Regions from separate parts of the Peribacillus sp. NPDC056705 genome, predicted to be linked through region 2. Evidence: predicted binding sites of a transcription regulator. Region 2 holds the regulator's gene; each other region holds the start of a gene.
The links. The regulator Rex, encoded in region 2, represses fermentation and respiration genes when NADH is low (regulators of the CRP and FNR family bind a similar motif). The targets are predictions, from matches to a motif close to TTGTGAAATATTTCACAA.
Positions count from the first base shown of each region.

Region 1: ACFRAK_RS15455 (helical membrane plugin domain-containing protein) is a predicted target of Rex. The motif match lies at 6,933-6,950, and genes of this name have one in related genera.
Region 3: qoxA (cytochrome aa3 quinol oxidase subunit II) is a predicted target of Rex. The motif match lies at 3,552-3,569, and genes of this name have one in related genera.

Region 1 covers NZ_JBHTYI010000011.1:46,903-57,503, forward strand. The annotation lists gene desA (Delta(5) desaturase DesA) at 1-258, shown strand, start outside; gene ACFRAK_RS15425 (response regulator) at 352-897, shown strand; T-box leader at 965-1,182, shown strand; gene argS (arginine--tRNA ligase) at 1,217-2,896, shown strand; gene ACFRAK_RS15435 (SET domain-containing protein) at 2,979-3,356, opposite strand; partial or broken gene ACFRAK_RS15440 (CotH kinase family protein) at 3,420-4,499, opposite strand; gene ACFRAK_RS15445 (hypothetical protein) at 4,583-4,930, shown strand; gene ACFRAK_RS15450 (NAD(P)/FAD-dependent oxidoreductase) at 5,231-6,412, opposite strand; gene ACFRAK_RS15455 (helical membrane plugin domain-containing protein) at 6,452-6,883, opposite strand; gene ACFRAK_RS15460 (hypothetical protein) at 7,202-7,372, shown strand; gene ACFRAK_RS15465 (hydantoinase/oxoprolinase family protein) at 7,842-9,881, shown strand; gene ACFRAK_RS15470 (hydantoinase B/oxoprolinase family protein) at 9,892-10,601, shown strand, end outside.
Region 2 covers NZ_JBHTYI010000043.1:1,500-12,100, forward strand. The annotation lists gene tsaB (tRNA (adenosine(37)-N6)-threonylcarbamoyltransferase complex dimerization subunit type 1 TsaB) at 1-79, shown strand, start outside; gene rimI (ribosomal protein S18-alanine N-acetyltransferase) at 102-554, shown strand; gene tsaD (tRNA (adenosine(37)-N6)-threonylcarbamoyltransferase complex transferase subunit TsaD) at 551-1,564, shown strand; gene ACFRAK_RS25450 (ABC transporter ATP-binding protein) at 1,846-3,765, opposite strand; gene moaC (cyclic pyranopterin monophosphate synthase MoaC) at 3,899-4,405, shown strand; gene ACFRAK_RS25460 (redox-sensing transcriptional repressor Rex) at 4,439-5,098, shown strand; gene ACFRAK_RS25465 (YdiK family protein) at 5,128-5,340, opposite strand; gene ACFRAK_RS25470 (CPBP family intramembrane glutamic endopeptidase) at 5,337-6,062, opposite strand; gene groES (co-chaperone GroES) at 6,397-6,681, shown strand; gene groL (chaperonin GroEL) at 6,741-8,378, shown strand; gene ACFRAK_RS25485 (glycosyl hydrolase family 18 protein) at 9,037-10,173, opposite strand; gene ACFRAK_RS25490 (LCP family glycopolymer transferase) at 10,452-10,601, opposite strand, start outside.
Region 3 covers NZ_JBHTYI010000006.1:137,852-148,452, forward strand. The annotation lists gene qoxC (cytochrome aa3 quinol oxidase subunit III) at 1-483, opposite strand, end outside; gene qoxB (cytochrome aa3 quinol oxidase subunit I) at 483-2,429, opposite strand; gene qoxA (cytochrome aa3 quinol oxidase subunit II) at 2,503-3,432, opposite strand; gene ACFRAK_RS10560 (hypothetical protein) at 4,620-4,934, opposite strand; gene ACFRAK_RS10565 (S1C family serine protease) at 5,501-6,736, opposite strand; gene ACFRAK_RS10570 (hypothetical protein) at 6,928-7,614, opposite strand; gene ACFRAK_RS10575 (hydrolase) at 7,789-8,145, shown strand; gene ACFRAK_RS10580 (aldehyde dehydrogenase family protein) at 8,838-8,996, opposite strand; partial or broken gene ACFRAK_RS10585 (oxalate decarboxylase) at 9,532-9,721, opposite strand; partial or broken gene ACFRAK_RS10590 (cupin domain-containing protein) at 9,724-9,848, shown strand; partial or broken gene ACFRAK_RS10595 (oxalate decarboxylase) at 9,852-10,145, opposite strand.

The DNA.
Region 1 (10,601 bases), on a different contig from region 2:
CTGATGCAGTTCCTTACAGGTAATATCGGTTACCATCATGTTCACCATTTAAGTCCAAGGGTACCTAACTATAAATTGGAAATGGCGCACAATAATACAGAGCCTTTAGAGAACGTTCCAACGATTACTCTTGCGACAAGCTTGCGCTCACTCCGTTTCCGTTTATGGGATGAGGAATCCAAGAATTTTGTTAGCTTCAAGGACATTAAATATTTAACGAAAAAAAGTGTTCCCGTTCAAGTGAAATCTGAACTGTAACGTTCATGTATCATTCCAGACTCCCTTAATAATCCTTGGATTTGGGGGAGTCTTTGCTGCATATAAGGAACTCGATAAAGGAGAGAACTTAAAATGATTCGAATTGTCATTGCAGAGAATCAGCAAATGCTGTTAGAGGCAATAAGTTCTCTACTCAATCTTGAAGAAGATATAGAAATTGTCGGGCAAGCCAGTAATGGAGAAGAAGCGATGGCCCTTGTACACCAATTACAGCCTGATGTGTGTATCATGGATATGGAGATGCCTGTAATGAGCGGACTTGAGGCGGCAGAAGCATTAAAGTCATTTGAATGCAAAGTGGTCATTTTAACGACATTTCGAAGGACTGGTTATTTTCAACTCGCATTGAAAGCTAATGTAAGTGGTTATTTATTGAAGGATAGCCCCGGTGAAGAGTTAGCCTGCTCGATTCGCGGCATAATGGACGGCAAGCGAATATACTCCCCAGAACTTATAGACGAGTCCCCCAGCAATAATGACCGGGAAATGGGAGTGTTAGGGCTGTTAGCCGATGGTCAATCCAAAATGGAAGCTAATAATAAGCAAAGCGGAACAATAGGGACAGTAAGGAAATATTTTTCGACCATCAAGGATAAAATGAAGTTACCGGCTGGTTAGGATTTGTTTCTTAAATCCTGTTGACACGTTTTTTTTAATTGTGTACGATAGATTAAATTATAATATTGAAAATTCTGTGATGAAGAGAGTAGTTCATTTCGAAATGGAAAGCGAGTTAGGGATGGTGGGAGCCTAATGCAGGACGGATGAATGAAGCGCACTTTGGAGAAATTTCTTGAAACGTTTAGTAGGGAACATCGGGGAGTCACCTCGTTAACAATGGAAAGTGGTCACAATTGTGGCAACTAGAGTGGTACCACGGGAATTCATGCTCTCGTCTCTTATTTAGAGGCGGGGGCTTTTTTGTTTAGGAGGGAAAATGTCGATGAATAAGCCAATTGCAGAATTGATTTCAACTGCTTTGAACAATGAAATGCAAGCAAGTGAAATAGAGAAATTAATGGAAAAGCCTAAATTGATGGAGTTAGGTGATGTCGCCTTTCCATGCTTTACTCTTGCAAAAAAATTCAAAAAATCACCTCAAGTGATTGCGTCTGAAATAGCCCAACAATTAAACAGTGAGTTGCTCCAAGAAGTGAACGTTGTGGGTGGTTATCTGAATATCTTCGTCAATCAGCAGCTGGTGACGGAAAACGTGCTGCAAACGATATTAAGGGAAAAGGATCAGTATGGTTCGGTGCAGCCTGTACAGGAAAATGTCGTGATTGATTACTCATCCCCGAATATCGCCAAGCCTTTTTCCATGGGGCACTTACGCTCAACGGTCATAGGGAATGCACTGGCTAACATTGCCGAAAAAAATGGCTACGATGCCGTCCGAATCAATCATTTAGGAGATTGGGGCACGCAATTCGGCAAGTTGATCGTCGCGTATAAGCTGTGGGGCGACAAAGAGGCAATCGAGGCTTCGCCGATTCAGGAATTATTGAAAATCTATGTGAAGTTCCATGAAAGAGCTGAAACGGACGAATCGTTGAATGAACAAGCGCGCGCAAGCTTCAAGTCGCTTGAAGATGGGGACGAGGAAGCACTGGCTCTGTGGAAATGGTTCAGGGATGCGTCTTTAAAAGAATTCGAGACGATTTATGATTTATTGGGCATCTGTTTTGATTCCTATGCCGGCGAAGCGTTTTACAATGACAAAATGGATGCTGTTGTCGGGGAGCTAAAAGAAAAGGGCTTGCTTACCCTATCCGAAGGTGCCTATGTCGTGCAATTGGAAGATATGCCGCCTTGTTTGATTACAAAAACCGATGGGGCGACACTTTATGCGACGCGTGATTTGGCTGCAGCCATGTATCGTAAAAAACAGTACGGGGCGAAGAAAACATTTTATGTTGTCGGAAACGAACAATCCCTGCACTTTAAGCAACTTTTTAATGTCATTGAAAAAATGGGGTATGGATGGTCAAAAGATTTGCAGCACGTAGCATTTGGCATGATGCTGAAAGACGGCAAGAAAATGTCGACACGTAAAGGGAAAGTCGTGCTGCTTGCGGATGTATTGGCAGAGGCAATCGAAACTGCGAAGCGCAATATTGAAGAAAAAAATCAAGCGCTTGAACAGAAGGAACTGGTTGCAAGACAGGTTGGTGTCGGAGCGGTCATCTTTAATGATCTAAAAAATAACCGCATGAATGATATTGATTTTTCATTAGAGCAAATGATGAATTTTGAGGGAGAGACGGGTCCATATGTACAGTACACATATGCGCGAATTTCCTCATTGCTTGAAAAAGGTGAATTTAAAGAGCAGTCCCTCACTTTTGAAGCTTTAGGAGAATATGCGTGGCCGGTCATCCAGCTGTTGGAGCAATACCCGATCATTGTCCAAAAATCATTTGAACAAACCGACCCATCACAAATCGCGAAATTCAGCTTGCATTTATCGCGTGCATTCAATAAGTATTATGCACATACCAAAATCTTAGTTGAAGATGAATGCAAACAAATGAAGCTCTCATTCGCTTTTTCCGTGGCGGTTGTATTAAAGGATGCGCTAAGTTTATTGGGAATTTCAGCGCCGAATAAAATGTAAGTTCAAATATCCCTGCAAAAAAAGAATCCATTTCGACCTTTCGAAATGGATTCTTTCAAAATAAAATGGAAGCAAAAAACGCCTACTCGATGACATCGAACCATAGCGGGGATTTATCATCAGGTTCACCATTGTAATTGATCGTGATTTCCTCACCAGCCTTTATATCTTTATGTGCATAAAAGTCTATCGTTAAATCTTCAAAATTATTATCGAATGTCGCATTTGGAGTGTATGAATGATTGAATAGTGAACCATTTCCTAAGGCAATGGCAGTTTCATCATCATCTCCCCAATAGAAACAGTGATGAAAGAGTGCGGTTTTCTTTAGATATTTCCATTCATGTTTGGGTGAAATGATGATAGGTGATACCTCAATGAGTTCATCTTTTTTAATATCCCTTGTAGCATATACTCCCCTGCCATACTTCCCCGTATTTTTAATGCAGATTGGTGACATGGAAGCAACTCCCCTTTTTCGGTCTTGTTTGGCTATCAGTTGTGTCGTGGCATTTTTTTCATCTAGGCTACCAAGGTGTTTATTTAAGTAAGCACTGCGTTTGCGAATGAATTCGAAGATGAATTCCGGTTCCTTGTCGAATAGATCAATCTTATTCTTTTTATATGGATCATGAAGGATGTGGGGGCGTATGCCCTGGTGCAGTGGTAATACTTTATTTTCTATATACTTCACAGTAAATGTGGTTTCTAATGTTTCAACCAAGAGGTCTTTGTAGAACTTACTGTATTCCGGAACCTGCAAGAGCAGATGAATAAGGTGGTTTGTCTTTTTTCCTCCGATAGGGACATATGTGTGCTCCATGATCCCTCCATTGACTTTACGTCCCCAAGTGGCATCGTAATCCCAAGGAATGATTTCAAATAACTTCGTTTTACTATTGCGGTATAGTGCATAGTTATGAGTGAAACCGTCGTTATTCATGGTGCAAACGGCTCCAACCAGCCAGCGTAAGTATTTATGGATATCAAGATGTTGCGAGACTACTTCAGGAAACTTTGCAAGTGGGGTGGTGTTGATTTTTTTGATCAATTCGATTAGATATTCATCATCGGCGGGTTTGCCAAACGCTTGTATATAGCCTGACGTAAGGGAGTCTTTCGCTATCCCATCCCTTTTCAATGAAAAGTTGGCATCATTGTTGACAGCATAATAAATCGGGCCGGCAGGAAGTCCTCTTTTTTCTAAAAAAACTCCATCGACGGAATCCAATTGTAAATACACACCTTTAAACGTGCCATTTCGGATTAGGTTGATGTGTTGGCTATGAGGGGAAAGGACACCAAGGTCTTGAAAGAAATCGAGTGAGAGTTTATTGCGAATGAGGGAAGGATCTCTGTATTCGGCATTGAGATGGATTTTGTGGGCGCCAAAGAATCGTTCTGGCTCGATGAAATCAATCCAATAGGACCTTTTTCGGAATTTGCGGGTATAAGAACCCCGATAGGCAATATCGATAACATAAATGTCGTTTTCTACTTTCAAATTGGCAGGAATAGGGTTATCGCTCCAAATATCCGCACGTAAATCTTCTAGATCTTCTTCTTCTATCATTAAGAAATAAGATGGAATATGATAAGACATACACTCACCTTCCTTCCTTGTATAAGATGTTTTATGGACAGTCTTGACCTTAATGAAGCCGTAATATCATAAAATACTTCCGCTTGATTAATCAGGATCAATCAAGCGGAAGCATTATATATTTAACTATCTATCTTCTTCTTTTTTTGCCACGTCCAGTGGACGAGCTTAAACTTGAACTTGAACTTGATGAAGTAGATGTTGTTGTTGTAGATGTGATACCAGTAGTTATGATACCAGTAGCTGTGTTGCCAGTAGATTATTTTCCAGTGGATTTATTACCAGTGGATTTATTGCCAGTGGATTTATTACCAGTGGATTTATGGCCAGTGGATTTATGGCCAGTGGAATTGTTGCCAGTAGAAGTGCTACCGGTAGATGAACCGCCAGCTGCTTTTCCTTTTTTCCCTTTCATACAGAACCCTCCTTAATAAGGTTAATTTTATGATATGCGCAATGGTACAGACTTGAGCGTTAGTTAACGACAAACGGGCTAATAAAAATTAACGGAGAGGATTTAGGAGAGTTGCCTAATCACAGGAGATTTATAGAATGGATAATCAACAAAATGGAGTACCGTCCATTATTAACAACTTTCGTCAATCATTGCATCATGATCAGGCATTAATAATTTCATGAAAAAAATGCCCTTTAATCCCGATGACCGGGAAGAAAGGGCATATACCGCGGACATATCAATGAACTGGATGTCATGTCACGGCGATAATGAATTAATAAGCCAAGCTGAATAGGGCTTTGATGTGTGATAGATAGCGAACATTACTTGCTTCTTTCATCAATGTAGCCGGCAGGCCTTTAAGGGAAGTGTTATTGGCCCCAACGGTTGCCACCGCATCCTTACGGCCTAGGCTCGCAAGTGTACCTGAGTTTACAGGTGAAAATTCTTCAAGTTTCTTGCCTTCAAAGGCTGCATATAGGTTGTATCCAACAAGCTCACCCATTTGCCAAGCATTTTGTGCAGTAGGAGCGTATGGACGGCCGCCTTCTGGAGGGAACGCAACGGCGCTGTCCCCGACAACGAATACGTCATTATGGGATTTGGATTGCAAATACTCATTAACGGTCGCTTTGCCGCGATCCACTTCAAGGCCTGATTCGCCTACGATAGGAAGAGCCGCAACTCCGCCTGTCCAAACAAGCGTATTGGCCGTTATCGTTTGTCCATCTTTCAACTCGATTTGATTTCCTTTAACACCCGTTACAGGCAGACCTGTCAGGAATTCAACACCGCGTGCTTCCAAGCTTGTCATCGCACGCTCGATCAAGTGGTCAGGCAGGACCGGAAGGATTTTTGGACCAGCTTCCACAAGCTTGATTTTCAAGTCCTTGAAGTCCACTCCGAATTTTTTGGCGATTTTAGGGAAATGATCCACGATTTCACCGATTAACTCGACGCCTGTCAATCCGCCGCCGCCAATCACGATAGTTGCGTCCGCTTCATTATTCGTTTGTGCATATTCGCGGATGCGATCTTCGATATGTTTGTAAATTTTGTTTGCATCGTTTACGGATTTCAAGACCATGCTGTTTTCCTCAAGTCCCGGAATGCCGAAGAATCCTGTTTGGCTTCCTAAAGCAACAACCAGGGCATCATAAGATAAAGTGGAACCATTGGCAAGTTTCACTTCTTTGTTATCGACTGAGAAAGAATCCACTTTGGAAATGATAAGGTCGATATCTTTTCCTTTGAAAAGTTTTTCCAACGGAATGGAAACGGCTTGTTCAGAAATGGAACCTCCTGCAAGACGGTGCAATTCAGTGATGATTTGGTGTGTTGGAAATTGGTTCACCACTGTAACCTGTACTTCATCTTTTTTGTAATATTCACGTACGGATAAGGCAGATAGCAATCCAGCGTAACCTGCACCTAAGATGACGATTTGTTTTGACATAGTTAATCCCCCGTCCTTACTGATTGAAAATTCATTAAATTATTTTTGGTTTTTACGTTCTGAAGAGACTTCAAGAAAAGCTTGGGCGAAACGGAAAAGTTTTTGTGCTTGTGGGTCTTTCATCATTCTTAACAGACCAAAAAGACCGATCACGTCATGATTCACTTCAGCACGATCCTTAGCTTCGATGGCAGTAACCGCAAGCCCTTTCACTGAATCGACTACAGGTGTCGCGATCTCCGAAATGGCGCTGACCGTATCGTTTTTCAAAACATCATCAGTCGCAACCGATTGAGCGAAATCATAAGACTTTGTTAAAATATTCACTAACTCAGTTAGTTTTGGTAACTGCTCAACTAAAGTGTTCAATGATTCCTGAACCTCAGGGTTTAATAATTGGTCCAGTACATCTAATTGTTTTTGGCTGGCATTAAGTTGTTCAGTTTGTGATTGGGTAATCGTTTCTGACATATCCAATTCTCCTTTGCAATAAGCATTTTGTTGATGTAAATAGAAAATCTTGTAAAATATTACACAATGTGTGGCAAGTAAAAATACTAACAAAAATGTAATAAAAGCTAAACTATAGTATATCCCTTTAGTTCCATGAAAACAGCTGATTTTTAAAAAAAGATTCATAAAATAAACTTTTCTAGCTTATTTAAGTACAGATTCTGCTGGAATATTCCATTCTTTACCTAAAATGAACTTCAAGAGTGTCTATCATTATCGCCGGTCATACATATTTCCATCTTGATTTGCCATCCTAAATGATGGAGGTGAAATAATGTGACGGATTCAGAATCTAAACTTACAGAAGTGAATGATGATAAGAAGCTTCATAAACTGGTTGGCAGTATGGAATATACTAAAGCACAACTATCGGAAGGCATGAATGGAATTTCTGAAGTTTACCTCAAAAACAGTGAGGAAGGCACATCGGAAGCACCTGATAAATAACCATGTTGCGTAAGCATAGGGGAACAGTTATGGTTCCTTAATTTCACTTATTTGTAAACTTCTTAGCCTTATAAATTGTTTGAGTATTCTAAAAAATACCCTTGACTTTATGGTGGATTGACGTAAGATAAAGTATATAGCCATAGTGAAAAGGTAGTTTATCTAGCAAATACTACTCTGCCATCGCCTTAAGGGGACTGGTGATTTAAAGATGAATTCTATAAATAACTGTCGAATCTAATAGACTTCGCCGCCCAGCGAAGCTAAACCTAGATCAAAAACCAGTTATATCAATGATTTCTTATTGATATGACTGGTTTTTTTTATTTCATCATGTTCCTTTTTTGGCTAAGAAAATCCAGCGGCTGGCTGACACTCTTTTACACAGTTCCATTAAGTGGTGAAATGGGTACGAAGCAATGTCAATAGGTATGATTTTTTAAAATCTTGTAGCAGGGGTGGGAATGAAATGATAGGTACGAAGCAAACTAGGCTCGCAATTGATGTAGGCGGAACATTTACGGATGTGTTCGTTTTTGATGAAAGCACGAAGGAAATTTCCATCACGAAAACGTCGTCGACTCCTCAGAATCCGGAAATCGGCATTTTGGATGGAATTGCAAAGGCGGAAATAGATTGTGAAAATATTAAAGTGTTTTCCCATGGTACAACAGTGGGCACCAATGCCTTGATTGAAAGGAAATTGCCAAAGACAGCATTGATCACATCCGCTGGATTCCGGGATGTATCGGAAATCCGCCGAGGAACCAAGCTTGAGTTATGGGATACATATGATGATGTAGCCAAACCGTATATACAAAGAAGAGACCGTTTTGAAGTGGAAGAGCGCATCGATTTTGCAGGAAATGTCTTGACGGAAATCAATGAAGAGGAAGTACGGTCACTGGCAAGGAAATTAAAAAGACGCGGTACGGAATCCATTGCGGTTTGCTTCATGAACTCGTATGTAAATGGAAGCAATGAGGCGAAAGTGAAACGAATCATCCAGGAGGAACTCCCGGACGTCTATATATGCATTTCAAGTGAAGTCCTTCCTGAGATTTTTGAGCATGAGCGCATGAGTACGACGATCGTCAATGCGGTTTTAGGACCGACTGTCAGCAAGTATATTAAAACCCTTGAAGGTGAAATGAATAAACGGGGGTATGAAGATGATATATTAGTGCTTCACTCCGGCGGAGGGGTAATGACATCCCAAACCGTACCCCGTTATGCGGCAAGGCTCGCAAGTTCCGGAATCGCTGCAGGTGCGATTGCCAGTAAACATATCGCCCAGCTTTGCGGGTTCAATAATGCCATTGGGCTGGATATGGGAGGAACGAGCACCGATATTTCCTTGATGCATGAAGGTGATTTGCGGATTACTAAAGATTGGTATATCGAGTATGGATATCCGATCGGTTTCCCAAGTATCGAAATCCTGACGATAGGAGCAGGAGGAGGAAGCTTGGCTTGGGTGGATGAAGGCGGTTCTTTACGCAATGGCCCTCAAAGTGCAGGCGCGGTACCCGGACCTGCTTGCTATAGCAGGGGTGGCGTGGAACCGACCAATTCCGATGCCAATATTGTATTGGGACGACTTGGCACAAAACTATTGGATGGGCAAATGGAACTTGATAAACAAAAAGCGATTGAAGTCGTGGATAAGATCGCCAAGAAATTCGATTATACGATTGAAGAAGCGGCGAATGCCATCACACGGGTGGCCAATGCCAATATGTGTGATGCGCTAAGGCTGATTTCAGTCAGAAGGGGATACGATCCCCGCGACTTTGCACTTGTGGCCTTCGGAGGCGCTGGACCCTTACATGGAGCGTACCTCGCCAAGGAAATGGAAATCCCGACTGTCATCATCCCGCCGCATCCGGGTGTTGCCGCTGCAATGGGATGCCTGTTGGTCGATGTTCGTCATGATATATCCAAAACCTATGTCAAGAATGTCAAGGATGTATCGTTAATGGATTTAGAGAGGGAATTCATCGGAATGGAAAAAGAGGCCGCTGAGTTATTGCAAGAAGAAGGGGTCGCTAAGGAAGCTTCCACATTGGTGCGCTATATTGACATGAGGTATATGGGACAGTGGCGTTCATTGGCGATAGAAGTCGATTGCCCGATTTCTTCATTGGAAGAGACCCTTGACCGTTTCCATCAAGAGCATGAACGGGAATTTTCTTTTTCCGATAAAGAACAGACCGTGGAAATCTACGGGCTGCTCGTTACGGCTATCGGAACTGTGCCAAAACCTGAATTCCCGACTTATGAACCAGGGGGCACACTTGCTGATGCCTTGAAGGAAACTCGTGATGTCTATTTCGAAGAGGAAGGGTATGTGAATACGAACGTGTATAACCGGGAACTCATTCCGGCCTTTTCTGAAATCCCGGGGCCTGCCATCGTGGATCAGCTTGATACAACGACTGTCATTCCGCCAAATTTCACGGCAAAAGTTGATAAATACAGAAACTTGATTCTTTCCCAAAATAAATAAAAAGAGGTGGATTTCATTGTCGAATAAACAGTTAATTGACCAATCTGGAGTTGGAACAGGTTTAGATCCGGTGACATTTGAAGTGATTAAAAATGGCTTCGTTAACCTTGTAGATCAGATGGCTGAACAAATCCTTCGGACATGCTATTCCTTCGTCATTTATAATCGGGATTTCAGTTGTGCGCTTTGTGATGCAGAAGGAAATACAGTCATGCAAGGGACGCAGGATATATCGGTCCACGTAGGAACACTGCATCTAACGGCAAAGGCGGTGCTCGAGGACTTCGGGGGTGATATCCATCCCGGGGACGTATTCTTGGTCAATGACCCGTATCGGGGCGGTACTCATTTCAATGATACACGGGTTCTCTTGCCAGTCTTTCATGAGGACAAGCTCATTGCGTTCATGCAGACGAATGGCCATTGGGCCGACATGGGCGGCTCGACACCTGGCTCCTTCGATATCAATGCCAAGGAACATTTTGGCGAGGGAGTAAGGATTCCGCCGCTAAGGATATATAGTAAAGGAACATTTTTAAAAGATGTGGTCAATGTGCTCGTTTCGAACATGCGCGTCCCTGAGGAACGTGTCGGCGATCTTCGTGCTCAAGTGGAAGCGGCCAAGGTAGGCGAGCGCCAGTTGTTTGCCATCATCGAGAAGTATGGAATCGATACGACTTTGTCTGCCTTTGCGGAAGTGCAGAATTATGTGGAGCGCTT
Region 2 (10,601 bases):
CGATGTTCACCAGTTTGTACCGAATTATATCCGCATGGCTGAAGCAGAAGCTAAGTGGCTTGAACAGCAGGGGAAATAAACAAGGAAAGCGACCGATTATTATGAGTAAAACATTGACGTTCCGAAAGATGAATACGGAAGATATCGACCAAGTGCTAATTGTGGAAAAGCAGTCCTTCACTTTGCCTTGGAGCCGGGAAGCTTTCTTTAATGAACTGAATCATAATCAATATGCTGTATACATGGTGATAGAAGATGAAGGGAAAATTGCCGGTTATTGCGGTGCATGGATCGTCATTGATGAATCGCACATTACCAATATAGCTATATTGCCAGAATACCGAGGGCAAAAGCTTGGGGAAGCTTTGCTCAGGAAGATGATTGAAATCTCCATTTCGATGGGTGTGGTCAGGATGACGCTTGAGGTACGGGTCAGTAATGCAATAGCCATTTCGCTTTATGAAAAACTTGGTTTCCAAAAGGGTGGAATCCGAAAAAATTATTATACGGACAATCAAGAAGATGCTTATGTTATGTGGGTGAATTTTTCATGAAAAAAGATCAATTTATATTAGGAATTGAAACGAGCTGCGATGAAACTGCGGCAGCTGTCATAAAAAATGGAACGGAGATACTGAGTAATGTCGTGGCTTCACAAATCGAAAGCCATAAACGTTTTGGCGGTGTCGTCCCGGAAATAGCTTCCCGTCATCATGTAGAACAAATTACGATCGTTCTCGAAGAAGCATTGGTGCAAGCCGGTGTGACATATGAAGACTTGGATGCCATTGCCGTTACAGAAGGCCCCGGACTGGTAGGGGCACTATTAATAGGCGTGAATGCGGCGAAGGCTGTAGCTTTCGCGCATGGAATACCGATTGTCGGAACGCATCATATCGCGGGTCATATCTATGCAAATCGTCTTATTCAGGAAATCGAATATCCTGCGCTTTCTTTAGTCGTTTCGGGAGGCCATACGGAATTGGTCCTTTTAGAAAAACCGGGTACTTTCAAGGTGATAGGGGAAACGCGGGATGATGCAGCAGGTGAGGCGTATGATAAAGTGGCCCGAACCTTGGGGCTCCCTTATCCTGGAGGCCCTCATATCGATAGGCTGGCACAAGAAGGTTCACCAACTTTGAAACTGCCTCGGGCATGGTTGGATGGCAGCTATGACTTTTCTTTCAGCGGGCTGAAATCAGCGGTAATCAACACTTTGCATAACGCCGAACAGCGCGGGGAAAAAATTGAACCTAAAGATTTAGCCGCAAGTTTCCAAGCTAGCGTGATAGAAGTGCTTGTTATGAAAGCTGTAAAGGCTGCAAAGGAATATAATGTGAAGCAGGTATTGCTTGCTGGAGGAGTTGCAGCAAATAAAGGCCTTAGGGAAGCATTAACGGAAGCTTTTAAGGATTTACCTATGGATATATCCATTCCGCCCCTATATCTTTGCACGGACAATGCCGCCATGATCGGTGCTGCTGGCAGTGTCATGTTTGAAAAGGGAAAACGATCAGGTTTGGATTTGAACGGAAATCCTGGATTGGACATTGAAGCATTTTAATTGACGAGAAGACAGGATCCCTCACTTAGGCATCCTGTCTTTTTTATCGTGTTTATAAAAAAAATAGAATATTCTGTGGATAAATTTTTTTAGATGATCATACTGCATGTGTATAAAGTGGGGTTTTTGTGGATAAGTGGATATGTTTCTGTGGATAATGTGCATAACCCAAATTAATGGCTAGTGAGCGGTAAGTGGTTTGTTAACAATTTTGTGGATAACTTTCAAGCAACGTTTTAATTGGAGAAGAAAAAGACCGAGTCAATTAACTCGGTCTTTTGTCATTCCTCCAGTTCAGTCCATTCTTCAAGAAGCTGGTCCAAACTTTCCTGGGCATGATCAAGCTTTGTTTGGACCTCCATTACTTTTTCATGGTCCTGAAAAACACCTGGATCACAAAGGAGATCATTATATTCGTTTATTTCGATCTCAAGAAGCTCCATGGCTGCCTCGATTTCCTCAATGCGCCGCTTTCGCTGGCGTTCAGCTTTTTTTGCTTCTTTATCAATTTTGTAATTTGTTTTTTCTACAGTTGCATCTAAAGTTTTAGCCTGTTCCTGCTCTTCAAGTGCTTGGATTTCCGCCTGCTCCTGTTTCTTCTCTAGATAGTAATCATAATCACCGAGGAATTCTTCGTTGCCGACTTTGGAGAGCTCTATCACTTTCGTTGCTATCCGATTTATGAAATAACGGTCATGTGAAACGAAAAGAATAGTTCCCGGATAATCGATCAAGGCGTTTTCAAGCACCAATTTACTATCGAGGTCCAAATGGTTCGTTGGTTCATCAAGAATTAAAAAATTCCCTTTTTGCATCATCATTTTGGCAAGGGCAAGCCGTGCCTTTTCGCCCCCGCTTAGTGTGGAAACGGTTTTCAAAACATCGTCCCCGCTAAATAGAAAATTACCGAGTACTGTGCGAATGTCCTTTTCCGGTTTAAGGGGATAGTCGTCCCATAATTCATTGAGTACGCGTTTATTGGAAACAAGGTTAGCCTGTTCTTGATCGTAGTAGCTGACTTCTACGTTCGTTCCAAAACGGAAACCACCAGAAAGTGCAGGCAGCTTAGAAATGATCGTTTTCAATAAAGTTGATTTTCCAACTCCATTTGGGCCAACAAGTGCTATGCTTTCCCCTTTAGTCATCCGGGAATTTATATTCTTTGATACCGTTTCCCCTTCGTATCCAATAGCCAAGTCCTGAAGTTGAAGTACTTCATTTCCGCTTTGCTTTTCAATCTGGAAAGAAAAATTCGCGGATTTTTCATCACCTTGCGGCTTGTCCATAACATCCATCTTTTCGAGCTGTTTGCGTCTGCTTTGTGCTCTTTTCGTGGTGGAAGCCCTGGTGATATTACGTTGGACAAAGTCGCGAAGCTTTTCAATTTCCCCTTGTTGCTTCTCGAACAGTTTCATGTCCCGCTCATAATCTTCCGCTTTTCCCTCTAGGTAAGAACTATAATTACCATGGTATTTTTTCATGTTATTCCGGGAAATCTCATATACGAGGTTTACTACTTTATCTAAAAAATAACGGTCATGTGAAACAATAAGGACAGCTCCCTGGTAGCTTTGTAAATATTGTTCAAGCCAAGAGAGGGTTTCGATATCCAGATGGTTCGTCGGCTCATCCAGAATCAATATGTCCGGTTTCCTTAAAAGCAGTTTCCCTAATGCAAGCCTTGTTTTTTGTCCGCCGCTTAAAGTGGAAATGGGGGTAGAATAGTCAAAGTCAGCAAACTGAAGTCCATGCAATACGGAACGGATATCCGCCTCATATTGATAGCCGCCCTTCTCTTTGAATGCCACCATCAAAGTGTCGTATTCATTCAGCACTTTTTGGTAAATTGTTTCGTTTTCAAAGATGTCAGGTCTGGCCATATCAGCCTCAAGGCGACGCAGGTCCTTTTCTTGCTCTATAAGGTCGGTGAATACAGTCAGCATCTCATCCCAAATGGTCAGTTCGGATTCCAATCCCGTATCCTGGGCCATATAGCCGATGGTGACGCCTTTTGGTTTGATTATCTCACCGCCATCATGGGAAAGCTGCCCGGCTATGATTTTAAGCAGAGTTGATTTACCGGCGCCATTTCGGCCGACTAGTGCAATTCGATCTTTATTTTGAACTTCGAGCTTCATATTTGATAAAATAAGTTCAGCTCCATAATATTTCGATAGTTGATTGATTTGTAATAAAATCATAGATTTCACCTCAATTGATTATTGTTAGTGTAACGTATTTTAGTTAATATCGGCAACAGCTTGGTTCCAAGCTTAAACAAAAGCTGTTACATAAAGTGGAATAATAGTGTATGATTTAGGAGGGGTTACTTAAATGGGAGACTTAACGCATTTTAATGAACAGGGCAGGGCCAAAATGGTCGATGTGAGTGCTAAGCCTGAAACAACCCGGACGGCAGTAGCTCAATCGAGCATTTTATTGAATGATGAAATATATGAATTGGTCACGAACCATAAAATGAAAAAAGGTGATGTACTGGCTGTTGCGCAAGTTGCAGGAATAATGGCCAGCAAGAATACATCCAATATAATTCCAATGTGCCATCCCATTGCTCTGCAAGGGGTCAATATAGCCTTTGATTGGGAAAAAGAAGAACAAGGATATAGGCTTACGATTGAAACGGAAGCTAAGACAAAAGGGAGTACAGGTGTGGAAATGGAAGCGTTAACAGCTGCATCCGTGACTGCCTTGACTGTTTATGACATGTGTAAGGCCATTGATAAGGGAATGGTGATCGGGCCTACATTCTTAGTGGAGAAAACAGGCGGAGTGTCCAGTAGCGATTATAAAAGGCAAGTAAAGCAAACAGATAGAGATTAAGTTGACAAGCATGTGTGAAAGCGGGGAAGAACAATGAACCATGACCCAAAGATACCGCAGGCGACAGCCAAAAGGTTGCCATTGTATTATCGATTTTTAAAGAACTTACATTCCTCAGGCAAACAAAGAGTTTCCTCGGCAGAGTTAAGTGAAGCTGTAAAAGTGGATTCTGCCACAATTCGCCGTGATTTTTCCTACTTTGGCGCGCTTGGGAAAAAAGGCTACGGCTACAATGTCAATTACTTATTATCCTTCTTTAGAAAAACACTAGATCAAGACGAATTGACCAAAGTCGCTTTAATCGGGGTAGGAAATTTAGGAACCGCTTTTTTAAATTACAATTTCATGAAAAATAATAATACAAAAATTGAAATGGCTTTCGAGGTTTCTGAAGAAAAGGTCGGCAAGCGAATAGCTGATGTGCCCATCTATCATATGGATCAAATCGATACATTATTGCAGGAAAATAATATTACTGCGGCTATATTGACAGTGCCAGCACAGGTAGCCCAGACGATAACCGATCGTCTAGTCAAAGCTGATATAAAAGGAATATTGAATTTCACACCTGCACGGCTGACTGTGCCTCCATCCATAAGGGTTCACCACATTGACCTGGCCGTGGAGCTTCAGTCGCTCATCTACTTCCTGAAACATTATCCTGTAATGGAAGAAGCCGCATTGGAGGAATGAAAAAAACGCTGCATCATTGCAGCGTTTTTTTATTTTTTCTTATTTTTTTGTGCAGCTTTAATCTTAAAGTGCAGCATGATCATGCGTAATCCCGATCCAAAATCAAGAGTTGCAATAAGGACAAGTATGTAGGCAAAGAGTCCCCATCCGGAAGAATTGACGGTTTGAATCGCGATAGCGGTAAAAAGAGCTCCTAAGCCAGCATAGATGATGCCCATAAATAATGGTGATTGACGTTTCATAATAAACCTCCGATGAAGGCCTGTGCAGTATCTAGCATCTTCTCAATATCCTCCCGATATACCACTTGAAGGATGATAACAAGCGTATTCATCGCAATATGAGCGCTCATGGAAACGAGAATGCGACCTGTTTTCGCATAAAGGAAAGCAAAGGTGAAGCCCATTGCCGTATATAATAGAAGATGTTCAAATTCACCATGCGCCAAGCCGAAAATAACTGAGCTGATTAAAGCTGAAATAAAGAAGTTAAAGCGTTTATGAAGAGACCCGAAAATGATTTTCCGGAAAATTAATTCTTCCAATATAGGTCCAATTACTGAAGTGACGAAAATGACCATGGGGACTTTGTAAATGAGTGAAATAAGTTGCTGCGTATTTTCAGATTCAGACTTCACCCCAAGGATTTGTTCAATGCTGCCGGCAATGCTTTGTGCAAAAAGAGCCATGAACACTCCTGCAACTGCCCATAATATGGACATCGGGACGGTAGTTTGATTTCTCGTGCCCAACTGTTCCCTCATATCTTTTTTCATTAAAAAAAGAATCAAGAATAAAGCAGCGAGAAAACTGAAAACTATCCAATATGCTGCAGACTTCACTTCGAGTTCATCGGCCGGCATTCCGGTAGAAGATCCGATAAGCATGAAAATGGGTACCCCAACAATACTGGATAATTGCATGGCAATATAAGTGATGATGACGAACCAATATTCTTTTTTCAAAAATGAAAACTCCTTTTATAGTCACCCATCCCGTTCGGAACGTTCCTGATATGGGGACAATCTATAAACGCATACTCCAAAATGGTATCAAATATTGAGGCAGAACACCACTTAAAGGTACCCCTAACATAACATTTCAATTACATTGTTAAGGAAATCATTATGTTAAAGTAGTTTACCCTTAATTTATCAGAAATTAATAAAAAATTTTCAATAAGATACTTGCAAAAAAGGCTCGGTTTATTTAATATTATAAATGTGTTAGCACTCGATGATGAAGAGTGCTAATAATCATGAAACAAATTATCAAGAGAATATGAGGAGGTTGTTTCACTTGTTAAAACCATTAGGTGATCGCGTTATTATTGAACTAGTTCAAACTGAAGAAAAAACTGCAAGCGGTATTGTTCTTCCTGATACTGCTAAAGAAAAGCCACAAGAAGGTAAGGTAGTAGCAGTTGGTACTGGCCGTGTCCTTGAAAATGGCGAACGTGTTGCTTTAGAGGTTGCCCAAGGCGATCTAATTATCTTCTCGAAATATGCAGGTACTGAAGTTAAATACGAAGACACTGAATACTTAATTTTACGTGAAAGCGACATTCTAGCTGTAATCGGCTAATTATACATCATACTTAACTGAACGAAAATTTTCTTAAAATTTTAGGGAGGTACTTATAAATGGCTAAAGAAATTAAATTTAGTGAAGAAGCTCGTCGCTCCATGCTTCGTGGTGTGGACGCACTTGCAGATGCAGTTAAAGTAACGCTTGGACCAAAAGGTCGTAACGTGGTTCTTGAGAAAAAATTCGGTTCACCGCTTATCACAAATGACGGTGTGACGATCGCTAAAGAAATCGAATTGGAAGATGCATTCGAAAACATGGGTGCGAAATTGGTTGCTGAAGTAGCAAGCAAAACAAACGACGTAGCTGGTGACGGTACTACTACTGCAACAGTTCTTGCACAAGCGATGATCCGTGAAGGTCTTAAAAACGTAACAGCTGGTGCTAACCCAATGGGTATCCGTAAAGGAATCGAGAAAGCGGTCAATTCAGCAATTGCAGAATTGAAAGCCATTTCCAAACCTGTTGAAAACAAAGAATCAATCGCACAAGTTGCTGCCATCTCTTCAGCTGATGAAGAAGTGGGCCAACTGATTGCAGAAGCAATGGAGCGCGTTGGTAACGACGGCGTCATCACAATCGAAGAGTCTAAAGGTTTCACAACTGAATTGGACGTAGTAGAAGGTATGCAGTTCGATCGCGGATATGCATCTCCATACATGGTTACTGATTCAGATAAAATGGAAGCTGTCCTTGAGAATCCATATATCTTGATCACAGATAAAAAAATCACGAATATCCAAGAAATCCTTCCTGTCCTTGAACAAGTTGTTCAACAAGGGAAACCGCTATTATTGATTGCTGAAGATGTAGAAGGCGAAGCGCTTGCAACTCTAGTTGTGAACAAACTTCGTGGAACATTCAACGCTGTTGCGGTTAAGGCCCCTGGATTCGGTGACCGTCGTAAAGCAATGCTTGAAGACATCGCGGCTCTTACAGGCGGCGAAGTGATCACTGAAGAAATCGGACTTGATCTTAAATCCGCAACAATCGATTCATTAGGCCGTGCGTCTAAAGTGGTTGTTACAAAAGAAAATACAACAATCGTTGAAGGTTCTGGAGACACAGCTCAAATTCAAGCTCGTGTAAACCAAATCCGTGTCCAATTAGAAGAAACGACTTCTGAATTCGACCGTGAAAAATTACAAGAACGCCTTGCTAAATTAGCTGGTGGCGTAGCGGTAATCAAAGTTGGTGCAGCTACCGAAACAGAATTGAAAGAACGTAAACTTCGTATTGAAGATGCATTGAACTCCACTCGTGCTGCTGTTGAAGAAGGTATCGTAGCCGGTGGTGGTACAGCACTTCTTAACGTATACAATAAAATCGCTGAAATTCAAGCGGAAGGCGACGTAGCAACAGGAGTGAAAATCGTTCTTCGTGCAATCGAAGAGCCTGTTCGTCAAATCGCTCACAATGCCGGTCTTGAAGGCTCTGTAATCGTAGAGCGCCTTAAAGGCGAAGCAGTAGGCACTGGCTTCAATGCAGCTACTGGACAATGGGTGAACATGATCGAATCCGGTATCGTCGATCCTACTAAAGTAACTCGCTCTGCTCTACAAAACGCTGGTTCTGTAGCAGCTATGTTCTTAACTACAGAAGCTGTAGTTGCTGACAAACCAGAACCTGCAGGCGCTGGCGGAATGGGCATGCCTGATATGGGCGGCATGGGCGGCATGGGCGGCATGATGTAATAAGGGTTTAAATCCCTTTGATATAGGGGTTTAAAGAGTATTTAGAAATAAATGCTCACCTATTTGCTCACCTAACATGTAAATATCTTTTAAAGTTGAAGGTCTTCCATTAGTTTACTGAACTGATGGGAGGCCTTTTTATCCCCCAGACGATGATGATAGCAGAAGAAATTAATACTTTATACTGCCCGTTAGCTGCCTGCTGTAACCTCTTTTTAGTTTCAGCATCTAATACAGCTATATAATTTGTATGTTGTAAATTAAATGCTGAAAGCCCTAATTTTACTAATCAAAAATACCGTTTAGTTCTTGTTCTGTAATAGTATAATCGGGTAAAAAATTGCTCGCTGATCGTCTGTCTTCTACACAAAAGACATGAAAAAAGAGGCTTCCATTAAATTTCGAAAATTAATGGAAAACCTCTAATTCAGAAAATGTTACCCCAATGTTGCCCCTCGTACGAAAACAACGGTTTTAAACCTTGATATTAATGGGTTTAGGCACCAAGCTACATCATGCCGCCCATAAGCTCTCAACGTAAATCCTCGAAAACAACTACTAAAAAACCTATTAAAATCAAGAGTGAAAACGAGTGGTTAACAGAATAAACGATAATACATCAATAGTGCCCGCCTCCAGTTAGACAATGGGGCGGGCGCTATTGATTCTCATCTTCCTGTCTTTTAATCAGAACGTCAAAAATAGCGCTTGTTACACTACGCGTCCCTTCAGCATCATGCCCCAGCTCCCATAGCATCATACCACCAAATTCGTTAGCAAGAGCAAGTTTGGTTTTCTTTATCATTGTCGTTTCTCCATTATAATGATAGGTCGTCCCGTTCAAGTTAACTTTGTCTCTTTCAGCATTTGTAGGATCATGATTAATGATAGCATTATAAGATAAATGCATTTTCGTTAAGTCTTCTGGTTGTGCAAAAAGAGGAACTCCTAATACTAACTTTTTCTTCGAAATTCCAAGTTTGTCAAATAAATTAGACCAATAGCTTACGATATTCTTAGTGAATGGATACGGTGATAAATTTGCAGCATTATATTTCCCGTCCCATTGACCGTCATATGCCATGATATTAACGTGGTCAACATAATAAAATATGGATGGATCATAAACAACTGATTGAACTTCTGTCCCTGTCACACTATGAATCATTGAATATACGGCTATCGATAACTCCTTGTCATTTAAGTGTAACTTTTCTCCCAATGTTTTTGTAAAAACAGCTAGATAATGTGCGTCCTCTTTTGAACGGGGGTGCTCAAAATCAATATCAATCCCATCAAGATTCTCTTCATTCGTTAGTTCAATTAGTTCGTCAATAAGCTTTGTACGAGAAGTGGGATTTGCTATGGCAGTTTTAAAATAGTCATATGATTCTCCGCCTTTCAAGTGGCGCATGCCACCTACAGCAATCATCACCTTTGTATCTTCTTGGTGTGCATTTTGAACCATTTTGCGGAGATTTGATAAGGCCTTCCCACCATTCAATAAGAGACTTCCATCTTTTTCAGGATGGACAAATGAAAAAATAATATGTGTTAACTTCGTATAATCGATCGACGCGGGATCTCTAAAATCCTGAATATATCCTATTAATACTTTTGAATCGACAGGTTCTATATGTTGTTCTGATTTTGGCGCTTCTCCTATTATGAGTTGGCTTTGTGTTTGTGTCTGACCTTTTTCTGTATTGTTACTTGTAAATATAGATTCTAAAAAAAACCCTCCTATAAAAATGAGCAATGCTACTATTGTTAGAAGGAGGTAGTGTTTCTTCATTCAACAACCTCTTTTCATAGAAAACCGTCTTTAGAAATAGTATCAAAAAGAAATGGGAATGGGAATGGGAAGTAATGTGGTGGAAATAGTGTAAGCAACCTTATTACTCTAATTAGAGTTAAAAAGGTTGCTTATTGTAGTTATAAATCTTTCTTAAACTGTTTAGTCCAAATAAAACTTGTGATCGACTATCAAAATGTCCATTTATGATAAAGTAATTCTTTTGCATCGGAACCTTTAAGCATGAAATCAATAGGCATAGACCGATAGATAGAAAGTTATTGCTTGTCAATCTCAAGGTGTTTTTTCAATTCATTGGAAATTTCATCGAGCTTTTCTTTATCTGGTATAAAATAGTAGATTTTATTTATTTCCGAATCTTTTCCATCAATTTGGTGCTGTACTATGTTTTGAAGGGACTCTTTATA
Region 3 (10,601 bases), on a different contig from region 2:
GCGCTTTTTAATCTGCATGACGATGAAGGTTCCCCAGAATAAACCAAGTGTAACGTGAGCTCCATGCGTACCTAGTAATGTGAACAAACTAGATAAGAAAGCACTTGTTTGAATCGTTGCTCCTTCATGTACATACTCCACGAATTCATAAATTTCGACTCCTAAGAAGCCTAAACCAAGAATAAGGGTGATAATGAAGAAACCAATCGTTGCTTTCTGCCTGCCAAGTCTCATTGCATTGATTCCAAGACCTATCGTAAAACTACTAGTTAATAGAAAGATTGTTTGAAACATTAATGTAGGGACTTTAAAAAGATGTTCCCCTGTTGGACCATTTCCAGTACCATCAACTAAGACAAAATAAGTGGCGAACAGTGTAGCGAAAAGAGCTATTTCTGCCCCCAGGAAAACCCAGAATCCAAAAATCTTTAAGCGATTTTCTTCCGTGCTATATTCTAGTGGCAGCGAGTTATCTATTTTCATTACTTAGCACCTCGCAATTTATTTTCAGTTTCTTCGATCTCTTCAACAGAGATATAACGTCCGTGATCTTTTTCGAATGAACGGTGAATCATACAAGCAAAGATACCGATCGTTGCAATGATTGCAATGATCCACATGCTGAATACCAATGCAAAGCCCCAAACGAAGAAGATACAGCTCATGATAAACGGCACGCCACTGTTATTTGGCATATGAATCTTTTCTACTTTACCGCTAAATAATTTGAAGCCTTTTTTCTTTGAATCCCAGAATGCTTCTGTAGAATCAACTGTTGGTACAATTGCAAAGTTATATTCAGGGATTGGTGTATGTGTAGCCCACTCTAGAGAACGTGCATCCCATGGATCGTTCGAGATATTTCTTGATGCATAACGAGTACTCCAATAGATATTGTACACAATAAGTGCAAATCCTATTGCTAAACCAATCGCTCCAACGAAAGAGAGCATATTCAATGGACCATACCCTGTTGATTCAGAGTACGTATACATACGACGTGCCTGCCCATCTAAACCAGTGATGAACATCGGGAAGAATGTTACATTAAAGCCGATTGTAATGAACCAGAACGACCATTTTCCAATTTTTTCGCTCAACATGAAACCGAACATTTTTGGCCACCAGTACGTAAAACCGGCAAGTACGGCAAATACAGTACCAGGGATTAAAACGTAGTGGAAGTGAGCTACTAAGAACATTGTATTATGGTATTGGTAGTCAGCACTTGCCATGGCAAGCATTACCCCTGTTACCCCACCGAGCGTGAAAATCGGAATGAAGGCTAAAGAGTATAGCATTGGAACGGTAAATACGATTTTACCTTTCCAAAGTGTGAACAACCAGTTGAAGATCTTAACACCAGTCGGGACGGCAATTGCCATCGTGGTAACCGAGAAGATACCATTAACCATTGCACCGTGACCCATTGTATAGAAATGGTGAGCCCATACAACGAAAGATAGAGTGGAAATAGCTACCATGGAGATAACCATCGAATTATACCCGTACAGGTTACGACGTGCAAATGTCGAAATGATTTCACTGTAAATACCGAAAGCTGGAAGAATTACTATATAAACTTCAGGATGTCCCCAAACCCAGAACAAGTTCGCCCAAAGCATATCGCTACCGCCATTGGCCATCGTAAAGAATTGAGTTCCGAATAGACGATCCATTGTCATCAACGCAAGTGCCACTGTCAATACAGGGAAAGCGAAAACGATGATGAAGTTTGTGATCAAGATAGACCATGTGAACATTGGCATTTTCATTAAGTTCATACCAGGTGCTCTCATTTTCAAGATGGTTACGATAAAGTTGATACCAGTCATTAATGTACCAATACCAGCAATTTGAATTGCAATCGCGTAATAGTTCGAACCGACTGATTCACTGAAATCGTTACTTGCCAGCGGGAAGTAAGATGTCCAGCCTGCATCAGGAGAACCACCGACTACGAAAGAGATGTTAAATAGCATTGCCCCCATGAAGAATAACCAGAAGCTTACTGCGTTCAGACGTGGGAATGCTACGTCACGCGCTCCAATTTGTAATGGTGTAACAATGTTCATTAACCCAATGATAAATGGCATAGCCATGAACAGGATCATGACGACCCCGTGTGTTGTAAATACCTCATTATAATGCTGTCCATCCAAAAGACCGTTATCTGGAATAGCCGTTTGAGCACGCATCATAAGAGCATCGACGCCACCACGGAAAAGCATAAGCAGTGCTGACAAGATGTACATGATACCAATACGTTTATGGTCAACCGTTGTTAACCACTCACGCCATAAGTAACCCCATTTTTTAAAATAGGTAATTCCGGCGACAACCGCAATCATGGTTAAACCAATGGCAACCATGGATGCATAAATCGCAGGACTTGGATGAGGTACGGCAAATCGATCAAAGTAATCCATACTTTTGTGACTCCTTTCAGGAAAATATTCCTTATCTTGTAAACCTAGTTGTTTTATCGAACGAAATTAATTCTTAGTGATCATGATTCATGTTGCTGTGTTCTGAATGTTCCTCGTGTGAATCCTTGGAATCATTTTCTTCAGTATCAGAAGATCCGTGGTCATGACCAGCATTTTCCCCTTCAGGAGCTGGTGAAAACTCTAAGTGAGTTCCAGTGTAAGTGGATTGTCCCACATGACCAGGTTTTAATAATTCATTGAATTTTTCCTCAGTAATCGGTTTAGCAGTAGCTTTAATTTCATCTACCCACTTATCATAATCTTTTGCTGACAATGCATTTACGTTGAACGTTTGCTGAGCAAAACCTGAACCACTGAAGTTTGAATTTCGACCCATATACTCACCTGGTACATCAGCTGCTAAGTGCAACGTATTAACCATGTCCGACATCGCGTATTTTTGTCCTCCAAGTTGTGGAATCCAGAAACTTGAGATTGGACCGAATGAGTAAAGTTTAAATTCAATTGGTCGGTTAGTCGGTATAAACAGATAGTTGACCGTTTCGATATCTTCTTCCGGATAACTAAAATGCCATTTCCAGTTGGAAGATGAAGCGTAAATAACTAAAGGTTCTTGATCTCCGTACCCTTTAGGTGTTGCCTCAACTTCATTTGTTGTTTTAACAGTAACAACGGATAGGAAAGCGACGATCAAAATTGGGATCGCAACCCAAATTATTTCAAGAACCTTACTTCCTTCAATATGAGGTGGTTCATAATCATCACGCTGTTTGGAAGCACGATACTTCATTATCATGAAGATATAAAGTACCATAACGACAAGGACGACAAAGGCCATTGTCCATATCGAAATCATAATAACATCTGCTTGTGTTGCAGCTACTGGCCCTTTAGGGTCCAAGACCATTAATGGGTTATCGCAACCGGTTAGCACAGTGGCAATTGTAAAAAGTATAGTTAATAGAGCCCATTTTATTTTCATAGTACTACCCCTTTCTTACATAATAAAATTCCAATTGGTAATTATTCGGACAAAGTGTTACCATGTTCACAAACCCCGACATACCAATATTAATCCCAAGTGTAAAAAAAGACAATACAAAGTGACATCTGTCACATAAAGTTCAATAAAGAGCAGTAAGAAGATGGTAAATGAACAGAAATGTTCGAAAATCTTCAGCAAATGAAATATAATAAATGTTTAATAAATTACCTTTGGAAAATTCACTTATCAGTACAGGATTGCAGATAATACCGGTCACTTTCCGTTTAATATTACTCTAGTATAATGAAATAAAATCTTCACATTATATTCACCGCGTATATTGCCTCAAAACTTCTAAAGATTATGAATTATATTACCTATCCTGTTAATTAGTTATCTTTCGTTGAAAAACATGATTTATAGCGGATTTTTTTCACTCGGCCATAGAACCTGGTAAATGGTAGCCGCCTTGTACACGATGTTTTTTCCATGCTTCAATACCTTTATGATCCAACACTGGTCAATGTTATATATATATAAGGAAACAACGAGTGTGAAATGTAATTGTGTTTTTTATCCTCGCAATACTTTTTGCCCTTTCAGTATTCCTAAACAGGCGTTTAGTATTAGTCGTGGGTGAAGTAATTCAGTGGTCAGTCAAACTTGTTACAACTAGTCAAGTTGTTTATCAATCAATATCAGCGGACTGGACAAAAACCATTTTACAAAAGAGTACATTTGGTGGTTCAATCAACTCCGGATTTTGGAAACTCACTATTCAAAAATCAACGACATCCCTTTTGTATCTTCAGGGAAAAACACATAAAAAAACCACAAAAAAAGGACTTTTTAAAAGTGTCCTTTTCTCGTGGATATAGTTCAAAATGCAAAGTGAAAACTTCCTGGCGTTCAGGCAGTTTGGTTTGAATACCCAAGCACATCGTTAGTATTTCAAATACAAAGGATTACTTGAAATATTTTTTTGTACATGACGAGTCCAGTATATTGTATTGTATTAAAAAGCCAACTGGTAATCAATTCAAGCTCTCTGTAAAATGAAAGCGCATTCAATCATTCGGATCATGTTGACTCAAATTCTTTAGAAAGAAGAACAACTGGTTATGTTCAACCATGTTAGTAAATCTGATGATAGAATGCAAGTTCATTATGCTATATTCCTCGTTTTAGTTACTGAATTCTGTACTTCTTTTTGTTTGAGTGTTAGCCTTTGTTTTCATTTTTATGATTTTAGTCGTTTCCGGTACAATTCTTTTACCTTTATGTGTTTTCATTACCATTTCTTCTGTCAGGACAAAAAATATACCAACTAGAAAAATTGCAGCTGCGCTTAGTGTGATGGCGATTCCAACGGCGGTAAATATATAATCCTTATTGTAATCGCTTACAAAGAAACTTAAAGCAAAAATAATAATTCCGATTACACAACCTGTGCCCGATACCCATTTCACTGCATCTAACATCTTCTGATTAGCTTCCATAATTTCATCCCCTTTCTTTCTATTTTATGACATTTCACAAATTTGTCAAATCTTTTCTATTTTTTAACATATACACAATGAAAACCTTGACAAATAGAACGCGCCACTATTAGCTTTTAGGTATTCAAGACTATAGGGAAAATCTGTAAAACAGTGCGAATACACTATCTATTTTTCCTATATTAACCTTTTGTATACTATTAAATAGGGGTTTGGACAATTTGAACGTTGTCTTCCACTCCATGCACTCGCTTTCCCCTCAAGAGTCTCGGGACCGTCCGTTCCAATCAACTTTGTTTTGACTTTCAGATAAAAACTTTTAGCCTCAATCTTTATTGTTACAAGTCTGGTATATGTTGGATTACATTAAGGGACTTAAAAAATTGTCGATGCAGGAGATGCTTACTTTCGCTGCTTTTATTTTAAAGAAGATGGCCAAATGGGCATGGTAAGTTTCAAAAATCGTCTAAAATTCAAAGGGAAAATGGGGTTCGGATTTTTTATTTCCGAACCCCTTTTGTCTACAAACTTAGGCCCCTGATGAAAATCAGGGGCCCTACCTCTTTCTATCGTTTTTGCAAGGTTAACGTTACCGTTTTCTCTTCAGTACCCCGATATACTTTAACCTTTACTTTATCGCCGATTTTCTTATCCGTATATAAGTACTTCCTTAATGCAGCGGCAGTATTTATTTTCGTTCCATCAATCTCAACGATGATATCCTGTTGCTTAAGCCCCCCATTCGCCGCAGCCGATCCTGCTTCTATACTCGTCACCATTACACCGGACTTTACGGCTTCAGGAACATTTTGAATGTAATATTGCGGCAGTTCTTCCATACTGGCCAAGCTGACTCCTAAATATGGGCGCGTGATTTTCCCATTTTCAATCAGCTCCGTAACAATCGGAATCACATCATTACTCGGTATGGCGAACCCTAAGCCTTCTACACCGTTTTCGGAAATCTTCAAGCTGTTTATGCCGATCACTTCCCCAGCAGTGTTGATCAATGCACCGCCGCTATTGCCGGGGTTGATCGCTGCATCTGTTTGAAGGACATCGAGTTCCCACTCCCCGTCCGAGGTATCGACTGAAATGGAGCGTCCGGTCGCACTGACGATCCCTTGTGTAACCGATCGTGAAAAATCAAGTCCAAGTGGGTTGCCAATTGCCAATACTTCTTCACCTGGACGCATGCTATCAGAATTACCGAATTTAATTCCCTCCGGTGCTTTCGAGGCATCAATTGTCAAAACCGCTAAATCCGTCAAAGCATCCGCGCCGACAACTGCTGCCGTTGCCTTTTGTCCATCATACAATGAAATTTCGACTTCCTTAGCTCCTTCAATAACATGATTGTTCGTGATGATATAAGCTTTCCCATCAGCTTTTTTATAAATGACCCCTGAGCCTGTGCCGCTCTCAACCGTTTCTCTCCCCGTGCTTTGCTGCTGGTACGGGTTCTGGTTTTGCATCTCCTGTAAATTCACGACCCCTACAATCGATTTGGATGCTGATTCGACCATATCTGCCCTATCATTTGAATCCGTACTTGTCGATAACTTTTCCGCCGTGACACTTTTATCCTTTTCAACACTTTCCGTTTGCTGTACACCTGCCGTTTCGGTTGACTCATTCACCGGACTTTTCCCTTGATCTATAAAATCCCCGCCAAATAGAAATACAGACGATGTAACCATAGAAGCAACCGTTCCGGAAACAAGACTGGTTACCCAAAGAGATTTACCCTTTTTCCGTTCTGCCTTGACTCTGACTTGCTCATCACCATTATAATTCTCCATCTTTATCCCTCCTAGATTGTCCTTTACTTGGCTCCATCATAAACAGTAAATATTAAAAAATTCTTAAGAAAATAAAGAATGAGGCAAACTTTTTACAAAAATCATTAAATTTTATCGAATCCTGTACTTTGTCGCGCCACAAAATAAAAAAGGCCTCAACAAGGGCCTTCAATCCGACCATTCAGTTTTCCTTACATGACTTCATACACTTCTTTCGTCTTCTTATTCACGCCATACCAGCCCCAAGTGGTTTTGTGGCCACTTTTCTGACTAGGTTCATCCACCTCGAATACATGAAAAATGTAATCACCCTTTTCGGAATCGTGATCATATTCGATATGTAAATCAGGGAAATTTTCCATGTCCACATAACCCTTCACAAGCTTTTCCGCCTGAGATTTACTTAATGTACTGACTGAACCCTTGATTCCTTCACCTTTCGTTTCCGTTACCGCCTTATCTTCTACTTTGGATCCGTCCTCGGTTGCTTCCCCTACCGGTTCGTCATTCCCCTCTACAGTTTCGATTGTGGCCGAGTCTGATAACGGGTGCATTTCCACCGCTTTTGAAACCATTTGTTTACCTTCCCGGTATTTTGCTTTATATGCGGTTGCTTTTTCAAAATCGCTTTTGGCCGAACCAAAATCCTGTTCGTCGTAATTCTTCATCCCACTTGCCAGAAAACCTGAAAGATCCATTAACTCCCTTGCTTCCGGTGTTTTCGCCTCTTTATAAGCTAATTCAAATGCCTCATGGGCTTCTAAATAATTTTCCTCATTCAACTGACCTTTACCTAAATCCATATTGGAATCATAATTCCTTGTTACGCAGCCTGAAGCAATCAACACAAAAAAAATAACCATGATTGATCTCTTCACTATGTCACTCCTCACTTTTACATAATTTTCTTTAAACCCATCTTATACCATTTGATAAGATAACTGATACCTCTATTTCCTATCTTTTTCATTAAGGGAATGTTTACGTCCATGATTAACTTTTTACAAATAGTGGTACAGAATAGATAAACCCTTGAAAGGATGATGTGCAGAATGATGCAGGAAAAACAGACATACCATGTTGATTTGGTCAGCGGCGACGTACTCGGACAAAAACTTGAAGAGAATCCGAGCTTCACTATACACGCCACTGATGAGGAACTTGCAGAATTGAAACAATGCCTGGAGGAACACCGGACAGATGACCTGGAGGCATACGCCCGTTCACATGTGCCCTACCTTCTCTATCATCATGACCGGGCAAATGATAAATACGATGCAGCCATGAAAAGACTTTATGCCCTTATTTATAAATTAGGGGATGAAACGGCACGAAACCATATTGAAGAAATCGGCATATTGAAAGATAACAAATACGAGGGAAAAGAAGAAGTGCAAAAGTTCAAATAATAAATAGGAACAGAACCAATTCAAAGGTTCTGTTCTTTTATGATCAAGTTCAATCAAAAACTATTCCCTTCCCCTAATATAAAGGGGAAATATCACGTTTAACAACTGGCAGTTATCAAAGGCTAGTAAGGGCTGATTAATATCGTTACTCACTATTGTTAGAACTTTATCTTTTCATTATGGAGTTGACCTGCACATGCATAAAAAAAAGGTTGCCTTGGCAACCCCTCTCAATAAATGAAGGAACTGTCTCAAGTTCCCGGTTAAATTTCATTGCAATGACACGCACTCATAACGTTTCTTTATTAAATGTTCCACTCTTTTAATTCCAGTCTACGAACCTTATGTACAACGTGGGGGTCATTTTCCGCTAATGAGAGTGCTTCTTCAAATTTGTCTGCAATATAGACGACCAAGCCACCTTATCCATCTGCAAAAGGCCTCTTGCAAAAACCTTCCCATTACGATCAAGTTCGTTTAAGTACTAGATATGCTGTGGACGTACTTCCATATTTTTTTCGGCATCAATCATATGTAAGATTGCTGCATAATAAGCCATGCTTTTGCACTCCCTAATTTCGGTTCCAGATACCTTTGAGTAAGTATCAGCATCTAATATGGCGGCCGGATGAAGGATATTGCCTTCCTCTATTACACCTGTTGCAATCTTGGCTCCATCTTGTTTCGCCTTCTCAATCCAATTGAGGGTCTTTCACATCATTTGGGGAGATCAATGCGGAAACATCCGTTTCTGGGTCAAGCGGATCACCTAATTTTGATAGTTTCGTTGCCACTATAAACTTTTCAACAAAACGATCATAGACTTCTTCATGAGCATAAACCTTTTGCAAAGAAATACCTACTTGTCCCTGGTTTGAAAATGCCCCAGTCACACAACGTTGCGAATGCCTCTCCCAACTCCTGGGCTACCGGTAAAAGTACTCATACTTACTCTAGAACCAGTGACCAATTTGGCCGAATTACGAACAATATGCCGTGCTGATTCCGAATCTCCCCTAAAAGACCACACTAAAATAGTAAAAAGAGCACTAAAAAACGCACTAATAAATATTTCTATTGATATAACTAATAGGAAAGATACTTTTCTTAGATTGAAAAACATAAATAAGCTAAATAAACCAATAAGGGAAGCGATTAATGGCGAAAAGGAATTGATAGAAACTTACCTAAGGATGAAGCTGTTACCAACTTATATATATCCGACCAATTAATTTTCTATGAGGTTGCAGTGGGTAAGAATTATTTTCCCCAACCATCGAACTATTTCTTGTTTTTATAACAGCTTGAGTAGTCTCAGTTGCGTGGTCGTAAATTATCTTGTACATAGTAATCACCTTCATAACTATATGGATAAACAAAACCACTGTTTTTTTGATAGTAGGAAAACCCGGGATATTTCACAACTAACCATTCCTCCTTGCGTAGAAATTCCAGCAATTCTGATCCAACATTTAGGCTATTTCTTTAAGAGTCAGTGCCATCCATTGATTCAATGACACATCTTCAAGGCTGTCGCTTTTGAACATCTCTAAAAACATAACGTTTCTGTACCCATGGAGAGAACTTCATTGGCATCCAAATAACGACGAGTGGCAGTATTAACTTACCGGACAAGGGCAATGACTGTATTTACTGGAAACGGAGCAGCACGTACATTTGATTATAGGGCTGGGAATGTCGGATAATTGCACCCGGTTCAATCTTAACAAGTGCTGCTGCGATTGTTTTTAAAATTGGAAAGTTGGAAGAATCCACAATTCGTACACTACCACGAGATGTTTTGATTGGTGTTTGCAGCAACAGCTCGTGCTTAAAGGTAAAAGGGACTTCCCCGTAGGGTAACTGGACTTCTTGACTTTCCAGTGAACCTGATACCTCCTCCTGATAGATATATACCTGTTCAGAAGGAATGGAGTTAAAAGCACTCTCTCTTACTCCAAAAATAGCCGACAGAACATCTTTAGGGTATGTGCAAACCAGATCTTCCAGCGGCCCCTAGGATTTTTCTACTTTTTTCAACGAATCACCAACAGAAAAAGGACCACTGTTAATGTTTTTTTGAATTCGTAGGCTAAACCCTTTATCTACAGAAAAAGAGAACATTCCGTATTACTCTGGTACCTCAGAGGAAAAAATGTAACCGAGTTAAGTATAATAATGGTGCGGTTCCCTTAATAGAAATCAAATTTGAAAAAAACCGACCAATACAGGTCGGCATAACAGAAGGCGCCATATCCGTAACACCGACCAATCCACCGGATAACAAGACAAGACATATAGAAGCACGACTTTATTTTTGTTCTAAAGGAATACTAAATTGGGTATTACATGTTATGCTTTAATTAGAAAAATGGCACCAATATTACAATTTTATGAGTACTTTTATTTTGGTTCTTAACTTGATGTATCTACATATCAATTTTGCGATTTGTTTC